Regions from separate parts of the Pseudomonas sp. LBUM1673 genome, predicted to be linked through region 2. Evidence: riboswitches for the same ligand, from Rfam matches in the RefSeq annotation. Region 2 holds a riboswitch; the other holds the start of a gene.

Region 1 (9,483 bases), 820 kb from region 2:
AGCATGAGTGCGCTTTTCGAGTTGCTTGAGCGTCTCGATCAGGCCTCCCTTCAAGCTCAGCGCAAGCTGACGATCCCGTTCCTGAAAGAAACCCTTGGTTGGTAAAAACCTGGCAAAGCCCAGGTTTTACACGGGTTTGGCATATTTCAGGCGTCAACAGATCCGCTTTCCTGCAAGGGGGCAGGCTGCGCAAAGATTCAAAATGGGCTTAAGCGCTTAGATGTAAACGAGAAACCGAGAAGTCACATAAAGATCGATTGAATTTGCAAATGAGGTTGATAGCGGGCATAGTCTCGGCTTCTTCAGAAACTATCAGCCACGGTCGTGCCCATGCTAAATCGCTTCGCACCCCTCGTGCCTCTCGCACTCGTTACCCTGTTGTTCGGTTGCGCTGCTCACTCTCCAGTGTCCCAGCAAGAGCAACAACAACAGGTCAAGAATTCATCTACCGCGCAGTCTTCCGTTCTTTTCCAGGAAACTCTTTACCAGGAAGAGGCGGCCACCGATAAAGAGCTGGCAGACTTCGCCGGCGGCAAGTCGTACCAGCTTCCGGTTCTGGCCGACAGCATCCTCGAACGTGGCATGTCCCTGATCGGTACCCGTTACCGTTTCGGCGGCACCTCCGAGGCTGGCTTCGACTGCAGCGGTTTCATCGGTTATCTGTTTCGTGAAGAGGCTGGCATGAACCTGCCGCGCTCCACCCGCGAAATGATCAACGTTGACGCTCCTCTGGTTGCTCGCAGCGCCCTCAAACCGGGTGACCTGCTGTTCTTCGCTACCAATGGCCGTCGCGGTCGTGTCAGTCACGCCGGCATCTACCTGGGTGACAACCAGTTCATCCACTCCAGCAGCCGCAAAAGCGGTGGTGTCCGGATCGATAGCCTGGGCGACAGCTACTGGAGCAAGACCTTCATTGAAGCCAAGCGCGCCCTCGCGATGGCGCCTGCAGCAGCCCCGGCTATCGTCACTGCACGTAAGTAAACGGACAGTTTGTAAGGCGAAGTTAAAGTCTTACTTGAAGTTTGCCGCGTAGTCGCTAGAATCCTGATCTATTATTGATGGCAAACCGCCTGCGTTCTGCGCAGGCGGTTTTCTTTTCTGTCTTTGTGGCAGAAAAAGCCGCAGCCAGATCAGGATGTTCTGTTTATGACGATGTCGGCCCGCCTCGCACTCATGTTCTTCGCAGCGCTGCTCAGCGCCTGCGCCAGCCGCACACCGCCACCCGCGCCGGTGGTTCGCGCGCCCATTGTTTTCGGTCCTTCCCAAGCCTTTTCCCCTGCGGCAGAAGACGTGCTGTTTCGCGCGCTCGGTCTTGTGGGAACGCCTTATCGCTGGGGCGGCAACACGCCGGATTCCGGATTCGATTGCAGTGGTCTGATCGGTTACGTTTATCGCGATGTCGCAGGTATTTCCTTGCCACGCTCCACCCGCGAGATGATCGGCATGCAGGCCCCCAATGTCGGCAAGGAAGGCCTGCAAACCGGCGACCTGATTTTCTTCGCCACCAATGGCGGCTCCCAGGTCAGCCACGCCGGGATCTATGTCGGCGAAGGCCGCTTCGTCCATGCGCCGGCCACGGGCGGCACGGTCAAGCTGGACAGCTTGTCCAAAGCTTACTGGCAGAAAGCCTACCTGAGCGCCAAACGCGTCTTGCAACCCGAGCACTTGGCACATAATCCATAGCCTGGATTGTCATGATCGCTCGCACCGCAAGTGCTAGACGGCGGTTTTTTGGGGCTGTGATTGCCTCTTCGCGAGCAAGCCCGCTCCCACATTAGATCTGCGAATACAGGTCCATTGTGGGAGCGGGCTTGCTCGCGAAGGGGGCGACACATCCGCCAACGGCTTCGCGGGCAGCGCTGTTTACTTGGCCGCCGACACCCGCCACACCTTGTTCCCCACATCATCCGCCACCAGCAAGCTGCCCTGTTGATCGATCACCACGCCCACTGGCCGGCCCATGGCTTTTTCCTCGTCATTGAGGAAACCGGTGAGCACATCCACTGGCTGTCCGGTCGGTTTACCGGCGTTGAACGGCACGAAAATCACTTTATAGCCGCTGTGCGGTTTACGGTTCCACGAGCCATGCTGGCCAATGAAAGCCCCGTGAGTGAACGGCGCCGGTAATTTGCTGCCTTCGGCGAACGCCAGGCCCAGTGACGCGGTATGGGGGCCCACTGCGTAGTCTGGTGCAATGGCCTTGGCGACCAGATCAGGGTTTTGCGGCTCGACGCGCACGTCGACGTGCTGGCCGTAATAGCTGTAAGGCCAGCCGTAAAATCCGCCGTCCTTCACTGAAGTGATGTAGTCCGGCACCAGGTCGCTGCCGATTTCGTCACGTTCATTGACTGCGGTCCACAATGCGCCGCTCTGAGGCTCCCAGGCCAGACCGTTTGGATTACGTATCCCCGAGGCGAAGATCCGGTGGTTACCGGTGGCGCGATCCACTTCCCAGATTGCCGCCCGGCCTTCCTCCTGACCCATGCCGTTTTCACCGACGTTGCTGTTGGAGCCCACGGTGACGTACAGCTTGCTGCCATCCTTGCTGGCGATGACGTTTTTGGTCCAGTGGTGATTCAGCGTGCCGCCCGGTAGATCGACCACCTTGATGGGCTGCGACTTGATCGACGTCTCGCCGTTTTCATAGTGGAAGCGCAGAAGGCGATCGGTGTCGGCGACGTACAGGTCATTGCCGACCAGGGTCATGCCGAAAGGCGAATTGAGGTTTTCCAGGAACACCGTGCGGGTTTCGGCGACGCCGTCGTGGTCCTTGTCCCGCAGCAGGGTGATGCGGTTCGGGCTGGGGACGCCGGCACCGGCACGGCCCATAACCTTGCCCATGATCCAGCCGCGAATGCCTGTGCCGTCATCGGGTTTGGCCGGCGCGTTGGTTTCGGCCACCAACACGTCGCCGTTGGGCAACACGTAGAGCCAGCGCGGGTGATCGAGGTCTTCGGCAAACGCGGCCACTCGAGTCCCCGCCGCCGCGACGGGTTTGACTCCTTCAGGCCAGCCGATCGCCGGGGCGATGTTCACCGTGGGGATCAGGGTTTTATTCGGTTCTGGCAGCTTGGGCGACGGTCCGGTGCCGTCCGAGACTTGCAGGCTGGAGGTTTCACCACAGGCGGCGAGCCCTCCGGCGAGCGCGATGATGAAAACGAGCTGGGGTTTGCGCATTACTGATCTTCCCTATGAATGCATTGACGTAATCATAGAGAAGCGTAGACGCTCGATGGTTCAACCGGTCAGCCGCGGGCTTCCTTGAGCAGCACGGCAATGCCGGGGTGATAGTTACCGGCTTCGTTGCGCAACTTGCGGTAGGCGTACGGGAAATACCAGGCCACGGCGCAGCAGTGTTCCTTTTGCAGGTCGTCGACCATGTCCTGAAGTTCTTCCGGTGTAGCGCTCTGCTGGGCTTTTTGCGGCGCAACGAACAGGCACCCGAGTTTCAGGTCGCTGGCGTAGCTGATTCGCTTGGCGTCGCTGGTGATGTCCTGCAGTGCCTGGGTCAGGTTCAGGCTATTGACTCGTGGCCAGCGTTGAGTGGCTTGAAGGTAGGCGCGTTCTTCGGGGGTGGCGATAAACAGATCGGCGCGGGCGTTGCGTTCGCCTTCTTCGTTCTGCTTGCGCGTCGGTGTTTGTTGCAGCGTGACCATTTCTGCCATCCACGCCGCGGCGCAGAGCAGGCCGAGGTTGGCGTTTTCGTCATGCCAGTAAGGCGTATCGTTATCGCCACGCACGGCGTTGTAGCGGTCGATACAGTCAAACCAGCGTTCCAGCACCGGCCGCAGGAATTCCAGCTTCGGATTGCTGATGATCATGCCTTGCATGTGGCTCACCCTTATTATTGTGTTGTGAGATTGTGGCTCTTTGATATCACTGCCGACAGTGTGGCACAAGATTGGCGTCAGATAATTGATAGGTGGCAGTTATTCGCTCAGCGGTGTCCCGGCTTTAATTGACGCTCCACCCCCAACCCTCTAACCTTCGCGGCTTGTTTCAGGTGCTCTGTGGCCTTGGTCGACAGAGTGAAACAGGGAAGCCGGTGAGTGAATTTCTTCCTGCGAAGAATGATCGCGATCCCGGCGCTGCCCCCGCAACGGTAAATGAGTAAAAGCTGCGCCTTGAGCCACTGTGTCGACTATCGACATGGGAAGGCGCGCAGTTGGCCTTGGAGCCGCTCATGAGCCCGGAGACCGGCCTGATTCATTCAGCGGCATCACGGTGGGCGATGCCAGGCTTCTTGCCGTCTATTCTTGTGCCTGCCCGCCGTTATCCAGCCTCAACGGAGAGCTTCCCCATGACTGATACCCCCGATCGTGACGAACGCCATCTGGCGCGCATGCTGCGCAAAAAAGCCGTGATCGATGAACGCATCGCCAACTCCCCGAATGAATGCGGCCTGCTGCTGGTGCTGACCGGCAACGGCAAAGGCAAGAGCAGTTCGGCGTTCGGCATGCTCGCGCGGGCCATGGGCCACGGCATGCAGTGTGGCGTGGTGCAGTTCATCAAGGGGCGCACCAGCACCGGCGAGGAGCTGTTCTTCCGGCGCTTCCCGGAGCAAGTGCGTTTTCATGTGATGGGCGAGGGCTTCACCTGGGAAACCCAGGACCGCCAGCGCGACATCGCCGCCGCCGAAGCCGCGTGGGCGGTGTCCCGCGAATTGCTGAGTGATCCGTCCATCGGCCTTGTGGTGCTCGATGAATTGAACATCGCCCTCAAGCACGGCTACCTCGATCTCGATCAGGTGCTCAGTGACTTGCAGGGCCGTCCGCCGATGCAGCATGTGGTGGTCACTGGCCGTGGCGCCAAACCGGAGATGATCGAGCTGGCCGACACGGTCACCGAAATGGGCATGATCAAGCACGCCTTCCAGGCCGGGATCAAAGCGCAAAAAGGCGTCGAGTTGTGAATCAGCCACGTCATTGCCCGGCGGTACTGATTGCCGCGCCGGCCTCCGGTCAGGGCAAGACCACCGTTACCGCCGCGCTCGCTCGTTTGCATCGCAATCAGGGGCGCAAGGTTCGCGTGTTCAAATGCGGCCCGGACTTTCTCGACCCGATGATTCTCGAGCGCGCCAGCGGTGCGCCGGTCTATCAGCTCGACATGTGGATGGTCGGCGAGCAAGAAAGTCGTCGTTTATTGTGGGAAGCCGCAGGCGAAGCCGATCTGATCCTTATCGAAGGCGTCATGGGGTTGTTCGACGGTACGCCGTCAAGCGCCGACCTGGCGCGGCACTTCGGTGTGCCGGTGCTTGGCGTGATCGACGGCACCGCGATGGCGCAGACCTTTGGCGCACTGGCCCTGGGCCTTGCGCGTTATCAGCCGGATTTGCCGTTTGCCGGTGTGTTGGCCAACCGGGTCGGCACTGTGCGCCATGCGCAGTTGCTCGAAGGCAGCCTGACTGAAGGCTTGCGCTGGTACGGCGCGTTGCCCCGGGAGACCGGGATCGAATTACCGAGTCGGCATCTCGGTCTGGTTCAGGCCAGCGAGCTGAACGATCTCGATCTGCGCCTCGATGCGGCGGCCGATTCGCTGGCCGGCAGTTGCGACGTGGCGTTGCCGCCAGCCGTGGAATTCGCCGCGCCTGAAATGATCGCGGCCGAGCCGTTGCTGGCCGGTGTGCGGATTGCCGTGGCCCGGGACGAAGCTTTCGCGTTTACCTACGGCGCGAGCCTGGATCTGCTGCGGGCCATGGGCGCCGAATTGTCTTTTTTCTCGCCGATTCGCGACACCGGGTTGCCGGAGGCGGACAGCCTTTATCTGCCGGGCGGCTACCCCGAATTGCACCATGTGGCGTTGTCACAAAATGCGCCGATGCTGACCGCGATCCGGGCTCACCACGCGGCGGGCAAACCGTTGCTGGCCGAGTGTGGCGGCATGCTGTATCTGCTGGATTCGTTAACCGATGTCGAGGGCACTCGGGCTGAACTGGTTGGCTTGCTGAGCGGTGATGCGGTGATGCAGAAACGTCTTGCCGCGTTGGCCTTGCAGGCGGTTGAGTTGCCGGAAGGTTTGCTGCGTGGGCACACGTATCACCACTCACTGACCAGTACCGAACTGGAGCCGATTGCTCGAGGTTTGAGCCCCAATGGCGGGCGAGGGGCAGAGGCGGTTTATCGTGAGGGGCGGATGACGGCCTCTTATGTGCATTTTTATTTTCCATCCAATCCATCGGCGATTGCTGCGCTGTTTGTGCCTGACCTTGAAACCGCCTTCGCGAGCAAGCCCGCTCCCACAGTGGAACGCATTTCAAATGTGGGAGCGGGCTTGCTCGCGAAGAGGCCATGACGGACAACGCATTTAGCCGGGCCGAACGCGATGCTGTTTACCGAGCCATCGGCGAACGCCGCGACATGCGTCACTTCAGCGGCGGTTCGGTCGAGCCCGAGTTACTGAGGCGTCTGCTCGAAGCCGCGCACCAGGCGCCGAGTGTCGGCCTGATGCAGCCCTGGCGTTTCATCCGCATCAACGACCGGGCACTGCGCGGCAAGATCCAGCAATTGGTGGAAGACGAACGCATCCGCACGGCCGAAGCCCTCGGCGAGCGCTCCGACGAGTTCATGAAGCTCAAGGTCGAAGGCATCAACGACTGCGCCGAAGTGCTGGTGGCCGCACTGATGGAAGATCGTGAACGGCATATCTTCGGCCGTCGTACATTGCCGGAAATGGACATGGCCTCGCTGTCCTGCGCCATCCAGAACCTTTGGCTGGCGTCCCGTGCCGAAGGCCTGGGCATGGGCTGGGTGTCATTGTTCGAGCCGCAAGCCTTGGCGGACTTGCTGGGTTTACCGAGCGGGGCCAAGCCTTTGGCTGTTCTTTGCCTGGGGCCGGTCAAGGAATTCTATCCGGCGCCGATGTTGGTACTCGAAGGCTGGGCGCAGGCGCGTCCGCTGAGTGAGTTGCTGTATGAAAACTATTGGGGAGTGAGTCAATGAGTGTGGCGTTGTTGAGTGTCGCCGCGGTCGCGCTGGATGCGCTGCTGGGTGAACCCAAACGCTGGCATCCGCTGGTGGCGTTCGGTCGTTTTGCCGATCGCATCGAACAGCGTTTCAACTCCGGTGGCCGTGGCTGGCGCAGTCATGGCGTTACGGCCTGGGTGATGGCGGTCGTGCCGCTGACCTTGCTGGCCACCGCACTTTCCTGGGCGCCTTATGTCGGCTGGATTGTCGAGATTCTCGTGCTCTATTGCGCCCTCGGCATGCGCAGCCTCGGCGAGCATGTCGAGCCGGTGGCCAAGGCCCTGCGTAGCGATGATCTGATCGAGGCGCGCAAACGCGTCGGCTATCTGGTCAGCCGTCAGACCAGCGAACTGGATGAAACCGAAGTCGCCCGCGCCGCCACCGAATCGGTGCTGGAGAACGGCAGCGATGCGGTGTTCGCCGCGCTGTTCTGGTTTGCCGTGGCGGGTGCGCCCGGCGTGGTGCTCTATCGTCTGAGCAACACCCTGGATGCGATGTGGGGTTACCGCAACGAACGCTTCGAACGTTTCGGTTGGGCCGCGGCGAAGATCGACGATGTTTTGAACTACATTCCCGCGCGCCTCGTGGCATTGACCTACGCGCTGCTGGGCCAAACCCGACTGGCGCTGAAGTGCTGGCGCACCCAGGGGCCAACCTGGGATAGCCCGAATGCCGGGCCAGTGATGGCGGCCGGTGCCGGTGCGCTGGGCGTCGAGTTGGGCGGGGCGGCGATCTATCACGGTGAACTGCATCAGCGTCCGCCACTAGGCGAAGGCGTGCCGGCAGATGCCGATTCCATTGACCGTGGCTGGCAAATGGTTCAGCGCGGGGTATGGTTATGGCTGCTGATTCTCTGCGTGGGGGCTGAATTCTATGCTTGAGCACGGTGGCCGCTTGCGCAAGGCGGCGCTTGAATACGGCATCGCCGAAGCCGATTGGCTCGATCTGTCCAGTGGCTTGGCGCCCTGGCCATTCCCGGTCCCGGACATCCCGCTGCGGGCCTGGGCGCGTTTGCCGGAAACCGATGACGGTCTGGAGCAGGCCGCCTGCGACTATTACGGTGCCGCTCAAGTGTTGCCGGTGGCCGGTTCGCAAATGGCGATCCAGTTGCTGCCGCGTTTGCGTCGGGCCGGCAAGGTCGGCGTGCTGTCGCCGTGTTACGCCGAACACGCTGAAGCCTGGCGTCGCAACGGTTACATCGTGCGTGAAGTGCTGGACTCCGAAGTCGATTTCTTTCTCGACAGCCTCGATGTGCTGGTGGTGGTCAATCCGAACAATCCCACGGGGCTGAGCCTGACCCCGGCTCGCCTGCTGGATTGGCATTCGCGGCTTGCTCAGCGCGGTGGCTGGCTGGTGGTGGACGAGGCGTTCATGGACAACACACCCCATTTGAGCCTGGCACCGTTCGCCAATCAGATCGGCTTGATTGTGCTGCGCTCCTTCGGCAAGTTTTTCGGCCTGGCCGGTGTGCGGCTAGGGTTTGTACTGGCCGAACGCAAGTTGCTCAAACTGCTGGCCGAACAGGTCGGGCCATGGGCCGTCAGCGGTCCGACCCGAGTGCTGGGCCAGGCTTGCCTGACAGATACCGACGGGCACACTCGACAGCGCATTCGCACTGACGAGGCTGGCGAGCGTCTGGCGTTGCTGCTTGAGCAGTACGGTTTCAAACCTCAGGGCGGCTGCGCATTGTTCCAATGGCTGATCACCGAGTGCGCCGAAGCGCTGCATGAATTCATGGCCCGGCGCGGCATTCTGTTGCGGTTGTTCACCCACACCAGCAGCCTGCGGTTTGGTTTGCCTGCGGATGAGGCGGATTGGGCGCGTCTTGAGCAAGCGCTTGAAGCCTACGTTAAGGAAGCGCAATGACTACATTGATGGTGCAGGGCACCACATCCGACGCCGGTAAAAGCACACTGGTGACGGCGCTGTGTCGCTGGGTCACACGTCAGGGTGTGAGCGTCGTGCCGTTCAAACCGCAGAACATGGCCCTCAACAGCGCCGTCACCGCCGACGGTGGCGAGATTGGCCGTGCTCAAGCGGTGCAGGCTCAGGCGGCCAAACTCGAACCGCACACTGACATGAACCCGGTGCTGCTCAAACCCAACAGTGATACCGGCGCCCAAGTGATCATTCATGGGCGTGCGGTCACCACCATGAATGCCGTCGCGTATCACGACTACAAAGCCATCGCCATGCAAGCGGTGCTCGCTTCCCATGACCGGCTGAGCGCGGCGTATCCGGTGGTGATGGTCGAAGGGGCGGGTTCGCCGGCAGAGATCAATCTGCGCGCTGGCGATATCGCCAACATGGGGTTTGCCGAGGCGGTGGACTGCCCGGTCGTGCTGATTGCCGACATCAATCGCGGCGGGGTTTTCGCGCATTTGGTCGGTACGTTGGAGCTGCTATCGCCCAGCGAACAGGCGCGGGTCAAAGGCTTCATCATCAACCGTTTTCGCGGCGACCTCGCCTTGCTGCAACCGGGGTTGGATTGGCTGGAAGCGCGCACCGGCAAACCGGTAAT
Region 2 (9,483 bases):
CGGCCATTGAGCAAAGTGCCGGGCCAATTGATCGATCCGCTGCGCGCAGCGTGACGCTTACCCTGCTTGCCACCCTCCAGCCGTCCTGCGCGGGGTCTGGCATTCGCACCCGCGTCCGATCGAGGGCGAATGCCTAGGGCTTTTTTGGCCAGCTCGGCACTTCACGTCGAGCGCCGACCGGCAGCGCCTGGGCGGGCATTTCGCCCCACTGGCCCTGACCTTCGCTCGGGTTGGGGTTCTGAGTGGAGGGTCGCTGCGCTGCATGGGAGGATTGCGGCGCCGCAGGCGAGTGTTCACGACGGCGATGACGCAAGGCAAACTCGGCAACCGCGTCGATGTCTTCTTCGGCAATGGTGTTCACGCCGCGCCATGCCGCGTGAGCCCGGGCCGCGCGCAACCAGACCAGGTCCGCCCGCAGGCCATCGACGCCGGCAGCGAAGCAGCGCTCGGTGATCTGCGCCAGCGCGGCATCGTCGAGGGGAATGCTCGCCAGTGCCGAGCGCGCCTTTTGGCAACGCTCGCGCAGTGCGTGTTGCTGGCTTTCCCATTCGACGCAAAACCCTTGCGGGTCGCTGTCGAAATCCAGTCGACGACGGATGATCTGGCCGCGCTCGGCGGGTGCGGTGTGGCCACTGAGGGCGACGTTCAGGCCAAAGCGGTCGAGCAATTGCGGACGCAGCTCGCCCTCTTCCGGGTTCATGGTGCCGATCAGCACAAACTTCGCCGAATGCCGATGGGAAATCCCGTCGCGCTCAATCAGGTTGGTGCCGCTGGCGGCCACGTCGAGCAGCAGGTCCACAAGGTGATCGGGCAGCAGATTGACTTCATCGACATACAGCACGCCGCCGTCGGCCTTGGCCAGCACACCGGGAGAAAATTGTGCGCGACCTTCACTCAGGGCTGCATCGAGATCGAGGGTGCCTACCAGCCGTTCCTCGGTGGCGCCCAGGGGCAAGGTGACGAACTGACCGCTGGCCAACAGGTCCGCCAGGCCCCGGGCCAGGGTCGACTTGGCCATGCCACGCGGGCCTTCGATCAGCACGCCACCGATTTTCGGATCGATGGCGGTCAGGTACAGGGCGAGCTTCAAGTCATCGGCGCCGACCACGGCGGAGAGCGGGAAATGGGGGGTGTCGGTCATTTTTAAATCTCAGTCATGGTCGGTGGCAGGCACACCTTGTACCTGTGGGAGCGTGGCTTGCCCGCGAAGGCGTCCGCTCAGTCGAAATCAATGTTGATTGTGAGGGCCTCTTCGCGGGCAAGCCACGCTCCCACAGGTTAACGGTGCCACAGATTTACCCGTCTTCTTCTATATCCAGCAACAAATTCTCCAGCGCCTCGCGGTACTCACCTGGCTCTTTCCACATACCCCGTTGCTGCGCTTCGAGCATGCGTTCGGTCATGTCGCGCAGGGCATGGGGATTGTGTTCGCGGACAAACTCCCGGGTCGCCGGATCGAGCAAATAGGCCTCCGCCAGCAACGCGTACTGGTGATCATCGATCAACTGCGTGGTGGCGTCGAACGCAAACAGGTTATCGACCGTCGCCGCCAGTTCGAACGCGCCTTTATAGCCATGGCGCTTGACCCCGTCGATCCATTTCGGATTGGCTGCTCGGGAACGGATCACCCGGTTCAGTTCTTCCTTCAAGGTGCGAATCTTCGGCAAGTCCGGCTGACTGTGGTCGCCGTGATAACTGGCCGCCGCTTCACCGCTGAGGCTTTCGACGGCCGCCAGCATGCCACCCTGGAACTGGTAATAGTCGTTGGAATCGAGCAGGTCGTGCTCACGGTTGTCCTGATTTTGCAGCACCGCCTGCACCTGGCTCAGACGCTGGGCGAACTGTTCGCGGGCGGCGGTGCCTTCATCGGAGCCGCCGTAAGCGTAGCCGCCCCAGTTCAGGTAAACCTCGGCCAAGTCTTCACGGCTTTGCCACAAGCGACCGTCGATGGCGCCCTGCACGCCCGCTCCGTAAGCACCCGGTTTGGCGCCGAAGATGCGCCAGCCGGCCTGCCGCCTGGCTGCCTCTTCATCCAGACCGGATTGCAGCAGCGCTTGCCGCTCGGCGCGAACTTTGGCCGCGAGTGGGTTGAGATCGTCCGGCTCATCCAGCGCAGCGACCGCTTGCACGGCGGCGTCGAACAGCCGGATCAGGTTGGCAAAGGCATCGCGGAAGAATCCGGACACGCGCAAGGTCACGTCCACGCGCGGCCGGTCCAGCAGGCTCAACGGCAAAATCTCGAAGTCGTCGACCCGCTGACTGCCCGTCGCCCAGACCGGACGCACCCCCATCAGCGCCATGGCCTGGGCGATGTCGTCGCCGCCGGTGCGCATGGTCGCGGTGCCCCAGACCGACAGGCCGAGCTGACGCAGATGATCGCCGTGGTCCTGCAAGTGCCGCTCAAGAATCAGGTTCGCGGACTGAAAACCGATGCGCCACGCGGTGGTGGTCGGCAGGTTGCGTACGTCCACCGAATAGAAATTGCGCCCGGTGGGCAGCACGTCCAGACGACCGCGACTCGGCGCACCGCTGGGTCCGGCCGGAACGAATCGACCGCTGAGAGCATCCAGCAGGCCGCGCATTTCCGCCGGGCCGCAGGCGTCCAGGCGTGGGGCGACAACGTCACGGAGGCTGTCGATGATGGCATGCACCTCGGACCAATTTGCTTTCTGTGGGAGCGAGCCTGCTCGCGAAAGCGGTGGGTCAATCGACATCAATGTTGAATGATCAACCGCTTCGCGAGCAGGCTCGCTCCCACAGGGATCAGGGTTGGTTTGGGGCGTGCTCAGTGCCTGCGAGATCAGCTGCGCGGCGAACAGTTCAAGACGTTCACGGGTATCGCCCGCCGTGCGCCAGACTTCATCACTGAGCGACAGCAATGCGTCCGGTCGAGGACCGGTCCACGGCTCGGCCAACGCACAATCCAATGGATCAAACCCCAACCCGAACGCCTTGGCCAGCGCCCGCAACAGACTCGATTGCGCCCCGCGACCATCGCCACGAGGAATACGCAGCAAGGCCAATAAAGTGTCGATGCGCAATCGCCCGGCCGGCGACTCGCCAAACACGTGCAGGCCGTCGCGGATCTGCGACTCCTTCAAGTCGCACAGGTACGTGTCCAGACGCGGCAACCAGATCGCCGCGTCGGCATCGCTGTCGAGTTTCTCGTCCAGTTGCAGTTCACGGTCGATGTGCGTGTCCCGCACCAATTGCAGAATGTCGCGCTGCAACTCCCGGGCGCGGCGCGGATCGAGCAATTGCGCTTCGTAATATTCGTCGGCCAACAATTCGAGATTACGCAGCGGACCGTAGGTTTCAGCGCGGGTCAGCGGCGGCATCAAGTGATCGATGATCACTGCCTGCGTACGGCGCTTGGCCTGGGCGCCCTCGCCCGGGTCATTGACGATGAACGGATAGATGTTCGGCAGCGGTCCGAGCAATGCGTCCGGCCAGCAGTTTTCCGACAACCCAACGCCCTTGCCCGGCAGCCATTCGAGGTTGCCGTGCTTGCCAACATGGATCACGCCATGAGCACCGTAGGTGTTGCGCAACCAGAAGTAGAACGCCAGATAGCCGTGAGGCGGCACCAGGTCCGGGTCGTGATACACCGCGCTCGGGTCCACCTGATAACCCCGGGCCGGTTGAATGCCGACGAAGGTCAGGCCGAAGCGCAGACCAGCAATCATCATTCGTCCACCGCGGAACATTGGGTCGCTTTCGGGTGTGCCCCAACGTTCCAGCACGGCTTGGCGATTGGCCTCGGGCAGCGCGTTGAACATCTGGTTGTAGTCGTCCAGCGCGAGGCTTTGATGGCAGGGACGCTGGTCGAGGGTGTCGAGGTCATTGCTGACACCGCCGAGCAATTGCTGGATCAGCGCGGTGCCGCTGTCCGGCAACTCGGCTGGCAGCGGATAACCTTCTTTGTGCAGGGCACGGAGGATATTCAATGCCGCAGCCGGAGTGTCGAGGCCAACGCCATTGCCGATGCGCCCATCGCGAGTCGGGTAGTTGGCGAGGATCAGGGCGATGCGTTTTTCGCCATTGGGCACTCGTGCCAGATCGATCCAGCGTCGTGCCAGTTCAGCGACAAAATCCATGCGTTCCGGTTGCGGCCGGTAGCAGACTACGTCGGACTGACTGCGCTCGCTGCGCCAGGCCAGGTCCTTGAAACTGATCGGTCGGCTGATGATCCGCCCGTCCAGCTCCGGCAGTGCGATGTGCATCGCCAAGTCACGGGGACCAAGGCCCTGTTCGCTGGCACGCCAGCCCGGTTCGTTGTCCTGAGCGCAGATCGCCTGGATCACCGGAATATTGCGGCGAAACGGCCGCAGGTGCGGCGCTTCGGGGCTGGACTGGGCGAAACCGGTGGTGTTGAGAATCACCCCCGCCTCGACTTCATCCAGCAAGTCCTCGACCATCGTCAGGCAGCCGGGCTCTTTCAAACTGGCCAGCGCAATCGGCAACGGGTTCAACCCCGACGCCTGCAAACGCTGGCAGAACATATCGATGAAACCGGTGTTCGCCGCCTGCAAGTGCGAGCGGTAAAACAGCACCGCCGCCACCGGCTGATCAGCTTGCCAGTCGGCTTGCCAATCGCTCAGTTCAGCGGGACTTTTTTGCGGATGGTAAATCGCGGTGCGTGGCAGGGTTTGCGGCTCGGACCATGGGTAGTCGCGGCCCAGCCAGCGATTGGCGAGGCAGCGAAACAGGTCGAGTGCGTTGGCCATGCCGCCCTGACGCAGGAAGTGCCAGAGCCGGTCGCGGTCTTGCGCGGTTACGGTGCTCAGGTCACTGAGTTCCGGGTCCGGGCGATCATCCCCCGGCACCAGGATCAGCTGCACGCCACGCTCGGACAATTCCACCAGGCGCTCGATGCCATAACGCCAATAGGCGATGCCGCCGTGCAGCGAGATCAGAATCACTTTGGCGTGACGCAGCACTTCGTCGACGTAGAGATCGACCGAGGCGTGATTCTGCACCTGCATCGGGTTGGCCAGGCGTACGCTCGGGTAATCGTCGGGCAACTGCTGCGCCGCTTCGGCGAGCAACGCCAGGCTGGAATCGCCGCTGCACAGGATCACCAGCTCGGCGGGGGTTTGTCCAAGGTCGGCAATGTTGTCATCCGACACGAAACCGCCGGGCTGGGTCCTGAGCAGGTGCATGGTTTAAACGCTGAGCGCAGCGCGCAATTGCGCTTCGAGCGCAGCGGCGTCCAGATCCTGACCGATCAACACCAGACGGGTGGTGCGCGCTTCTTCAGCGCCCCACTGACGGTCGAAGTGCTTGTCGAAGCGCGTGCCCACGCCCTGGATCAGCAGGCGCATCGGCTTGTTCGGCACCGCTGCAAAACCTTTGACCCGAAGGATGCCGTGCTGGACCACCAATTGAGTCAGCGCATCCATCAGCAGGCTTTCGTCGGCTTGTGGCAGCTCGATCGAGATGGAATCGAACGCGTCGTGGTCGTGGTCGTCTTCACCTTCATGGTGATGATCATGATGGCTGTGGCGGCTGTCGATGTGTTCTTCCGAACCGGCGCCGAGGCCGATCAGCACGTCCAGTGGCAGACGCCCGCTGCTGGCTTCGATGACTTTCACCGCTGCCGGCAGTTCTTCGGCGACTTCCAGGCGCACACGGGCCAGGTCTTCAGCGCTGATCAGGTCGGCCTTGTTGAGGATCACCAGGTCGGCGCTGGCCAGTTGGTCGGCGAACAGCTCGTGCAGCGGCGATTCGTGGTCCAGGTTCGGGTCGAGTTTGCGCTGGGCATCGACCTGATCCGGGAACGCAGCGAAGGTGCCAGCAGCGACGGCCGGGCTGTCGACTACGGTGATGACCGCGTCAACCGTGCAGGCGCTGCGGATTTCTGGCCACTGGAAGGCTTGAACCAAAGGTTTTGGCAGGGCCAGGCCCGAAGTTTCGATGAGGATGTGGTCGAGGTCGCCGCGACGAGCGACCAGTTCGCGCATCACCGGGAAGAACTCTTCCTGAACCGTGCAGCACAGGCAGCCGTTGGCCAGTTCGTAGACGCGACCGTTGGCTTCTTCTTCGGTGCAACCGATCGAGCACTGCTTAAGGATTTCGCCGTCGATGCCCAGCTCGCCGAACTCGTTGACGATCACCGCGATGCGACGGCCCTGGGCGTTGTCGAGCATGTGGCGCAGCAAGGTGGTTTTGCCCGAGCCGAGGAAGCCGGTAACGATGGTGACAGGGAGTTTGGCCAGTGTTTTCATCGGATGCCCTTTGGCAAGGTGGCGGGCATACGGGACGACAATCGCAGCGGCAGATGCACGCGCGCAAGAGTTTCGCCACCGGATCACCCCGCCCGGTTGAAAGTGAGAATCTGTTTCGAGGCAGGTCTCCTGGCTGACGGTGTGCCGGCTTTGTTGGCCTGGCATTCGCTGCGCCTTCCCGCGACCCCGTTGGACAGAGTAGGCAGTGGCGTAGCAGCGAACATCACCGTTCACAGTTGCGGGGGCAGCCGCGGCATCGACCGCGTTCCCTTCTTAGCTTCGGCAGACACCGAAGAACCTCGAAAGCGCAAGGCTACGCATCGCGTGGGGGCGGGTCAATGTTCCGTGAGGCACTCGTGATCCCTCGTGGCGAGGGAGCTTGCTCCCGCTGGGTTGCGAAGCGACCCCCGACATTCCTTCAGACATACCCCGCAAGCAGATTTTGCGACGGCTTCGCCGCCGAGCGGGAGCAAGCTCCCTCGCCACAGGTGTTTGGCGTCAATTGAGAACCCTTGCCAATTGACGCCCAACCCCCGCCCATGCTCTCCTACACGCCTTGTTACGGGTGCCCTTCACAGGGTGAAACGGGAAACCGGTGAATCATGTGCTTTACTCAAAGCCATGTCAGTCCGGTGCTGCCCCCGCAACGGTAAGCGAGTGAAGCGTCAGATCCACTGTGCCTGTTATATGGCATGGGAAGGTGATGCTTGCAGGTTTCGGCGTTAGCCCTGCCCCTCGCGAGCCCGGAGACCGGCCCGCAACACAAAGTGACTTTTACGGTCACTGAATAACAAACCCGCGGTGGGCGGGCGCTGTTCGAACTCTCTGCGTGCCCTGGCGTGCGGAGGTTTTCATGCGCTCTATATCACCCGCTGACAGACCAGAGGGAAGCGCCATGTCGATCATCAGCAGTACCGGCTCCAGCACCGATAAGAGCACCGCCAGCACCACCACGACCATGACTCAACGCCTGACCGCCGCAGTGTGTGCGTCGATCCTGGGCATTAGCCTTGTGTATTTCGCCGGTTTCTCGCACATCGAAGCGGTGCACAACGCCGCGCATGATACCCGTCACAGTTCCGCCTTTCCGTGCCATTGAGACCTGCTGACATGATCAAGCGTATTGCGCAAACCGCAGGTTTCACCGGTCTGCTGGCCGCCCTGCTATTGACCCTGCTGCAAAGCTTTTGGGTCGCTCCACTGATTTTGCAGGCCGAGACCTACGAAAAATCCGAGCCGGCCGCTGTTGAAGTCCACGAGCACGCCGCTGGCGCTGTCGCTCACACCCACGATGCCGAAGCCTGGGAACCGGAAGACGGCTGGCAGCGCGTGCTGTCCACGACAGGCGGTAACCTGGTGGTTGCCGTCGGTTTCGCCCTGATGCTCGCCGGTCTCTACACCTTGCGTGCTCCACGTCGTACCTCCCAGGGCCTGCTCTGGGGCCTGGCCGGTTACGCGACATTCGTGCTGGCGCCAACCCTCGGTCTGCCACCTGAGCTGCCGGGCACTGCCGCGGCGGACCTGGCGCAACGGCAGATCTGGTGGATTGGCACTGCCGCGTCCACCGCTGTCGGCATCGCGCTGATTGTGTTCAGCCGCCATTGGCTGATGAAGATCCTCGGCGTGGCGATTCTGGCCGTGCCTCATGTGATCGGTGCACCGCAACCGGAAGTCCATTCGATGCTGGCGCCGGAAGCCCTGGAAGCGCAATTCAAAATCGCTTCGCAGCTGACCAACGTGGCGTTCTGGCTGGCCCTGGGCCTGATCAGCGCCTGGTTGTTCCGCCGCAAAAGCGATGGCCATTACTCCGCATGACTGACGTCAGCGCAGCGCCGACCCTGGTGGTCGGCCTGGGCTGCCAGCGCGGCTGCCCTGTCAGCACGCTGCGGGCGCTGCTTGATCAGGCGTTACAGGCCCATCAAATCGAACTCCGTGAGATCAAGGCCTTGGCCAGCATCGACCTGAAGCGCGAAGAACCTGGCCTGATCGAACTGGCCGAACAACTCGCATTGCCGTTGATGTATTTCAGCAGCGAACAGTTGGCCGGTTATGAACCGCAACTCAGCCACCACTCGGACATCGCGTTCGAGCGCACTGGCTGCTACGGCGTGGCGGAAAGTGCCGCCCTGGCACTGGCCGAACAATTGGCTCAGGCACCGGCAAAGTTGCTGATTGCGCGACAAAAATACGCCCAGGCCACCCTGGCATTGGCCAGCGCCGCGTAAAATCCCCGATAATCCCCGCCTTCGATCATGAGCAATCTTCATCTGAAGCGTGCCCATGCCTTTTTTGACAGGAAACGTGATGACCGTCTATTTCATTGGCGCAGGCCCCGGCGACCCGGAACTGATCACCGTCAAAGGCCAGCGGCTGATTCGTAGCTGCCCGGTCATCATCTATGCAGGCTCCCTGGTCCCCACCGCCGTGCTGGAAGGCCACCGGGCCGAACGGGTGGTCAACAGCGCCGAATTGCACCTGGAACAGATCATCGAGTTGATCAAGACCGCCCATGCCAACGGCCAGGACGTGGCCCGGGTGCATTCCGGCGACCCGAGCCTGTACGGCGCGATTGGCGAGCAGATTCGCTACCTGCGTGAACTCGACATCCCTTTCGAAATCATTCCCGGCGTTACCGCCACCGCGGCCTGCGCGGCCCTTTTGGGCGCCGAACTGACCTTGCCGGACGTGTCACAGAGCGTGATTCTGACCCGCTACGCCGACAAGACCGCGATGCCGGCCGGTGAAGAACTCGGTAGCCTGGCGCAGCACGGCGCGACCATGGCGATCCATTTGGGGGTCAATCATCTGGAGAAGATCCTTGCCGAACTGCTGCCGCACTACGGCGCCGACTGCCCGATCGCGGTGATTCATCGGGCGACCTGGCCGGATCAGGATTGGGTGGTGGGGACGCTTAAGGACATTGCCGGGAAGGTTGAAGCCAAGGGATTCAGGCGTACGGCGTTGATTTTGGTGGGGCGGGTGTTGGGCAGCGATCACTTCAGTGAATCGTCGTTGTATCGCGCGGGGCATGCGCATTTGTACAGGCCCTGAAGCACTTGTGGCGAGGGAGCTTGCTCCCGCTGGACCGCGCAGCGGTCCCAAAAACAGCCAACGCATTCATCACGGGAAAATGCATCGGCTGGATTGCGACTGCTTCGCAGTCGAGCGGGAGCAAGCTCCCTCGCCACAGGTTATCGATCATCCATAAAAAAACGGCACTCACGGGTGCCGTTTTTTCGTTTCTGCAGCGAACACC

Evidence for each region. A riboswitch is a leader RNA that binds a small molecule or an ion and turns the genes downstream of it on or off. The one in region 2 is predicted to bind cobalamin.
Region 1: another riboswitch for cobalamin. It lies ahead of cobO (cob(I)yrinic acid a,c-diamide adenosyltransferase); the one in region 2 lies ahead of cobW (cobalamin biosynthesis protein CobW).

Annotation. Positions count from the first base shown of each region.
Region 1 covers NZ_CP166780.1:4,655,111-4,664,593, reverse strand. The annotation lists gene hda (DnaA regulatory inactivator Hda) at 1-105, shown strand, start outside; gene ACA044_RS21545 (C40 family peptidase) at 331-981, shown strand; gene ACA044_RS21540 (C40 family peptidase) at 1,147-1,683, shown strand; gene ACA044_RS21535 (PQQ-dependent sugar dehydrogenase) at 1,864-3,177, opposite strand; gene ACA044_RS21530 (hypothetical protein) at 3,246-3,830, opposite strand; cobalamin riboswitch at 3,985-4,219, shown strand; gene cobO (cob(I)yrinic acid a,c-diamide adenosyltransferase) at 4,301-4,912, shown strand; gene ACA044_RS21520 (cobyrinic acid a,c-diamide synthase CobB) at 4,909-6,291, shown strand; gene bluB (5,6-dimethylbenzimidazole synthase) at 6,288-6,938, shown strand; gene cbiB (adenosylcobinamide-phosphate synthase CbiB) at 6,935-7,843, shown strand; gene cobD (threonine-phosphate decarboxylase CobD) at 7,836-8,828, shown strand; gene ACA044_RS21500 (cobyric acid synthase) at 8,825-9,483, shown strand, end outside.
Region 2 covers NZ_CP166780.1:3,836,266-3,845,748, forward strand. The annotation lists gene ACA044_RS17555 (vWA domain-containing protein) at 1-14, opposite strand, end outside; gene ACA044_RS17560 (magnesium chelatase ATPase subunit I) at 134-1,141, opposite strand; gene cobN (cobaltochelatase subunit CobN) at 1,296-5,162, opposite strand; gene cobW (cobalamin biosynthesis protein CobW) at 5,166-6,227, opposite strand; cobalamin riboswitch at 6,330-6,544, opposite strand; cobalamin riboswitch at 6,774-7,000, shown strand; gene ACA044_RS17575 (CbtB domain-containing protein) at 7,123-7,326, shown strand; gene ACA044_RS17580 (CbtA family protein) at 7,338-8,042, shown strand; gene ACA044_RS17585 (cobalamin biosynthesis protein) at 8,039-8,452, shown strand; gene cobM (precorrin-4 C(11)-methyltransferase) at 8,532-9,278, shown strand.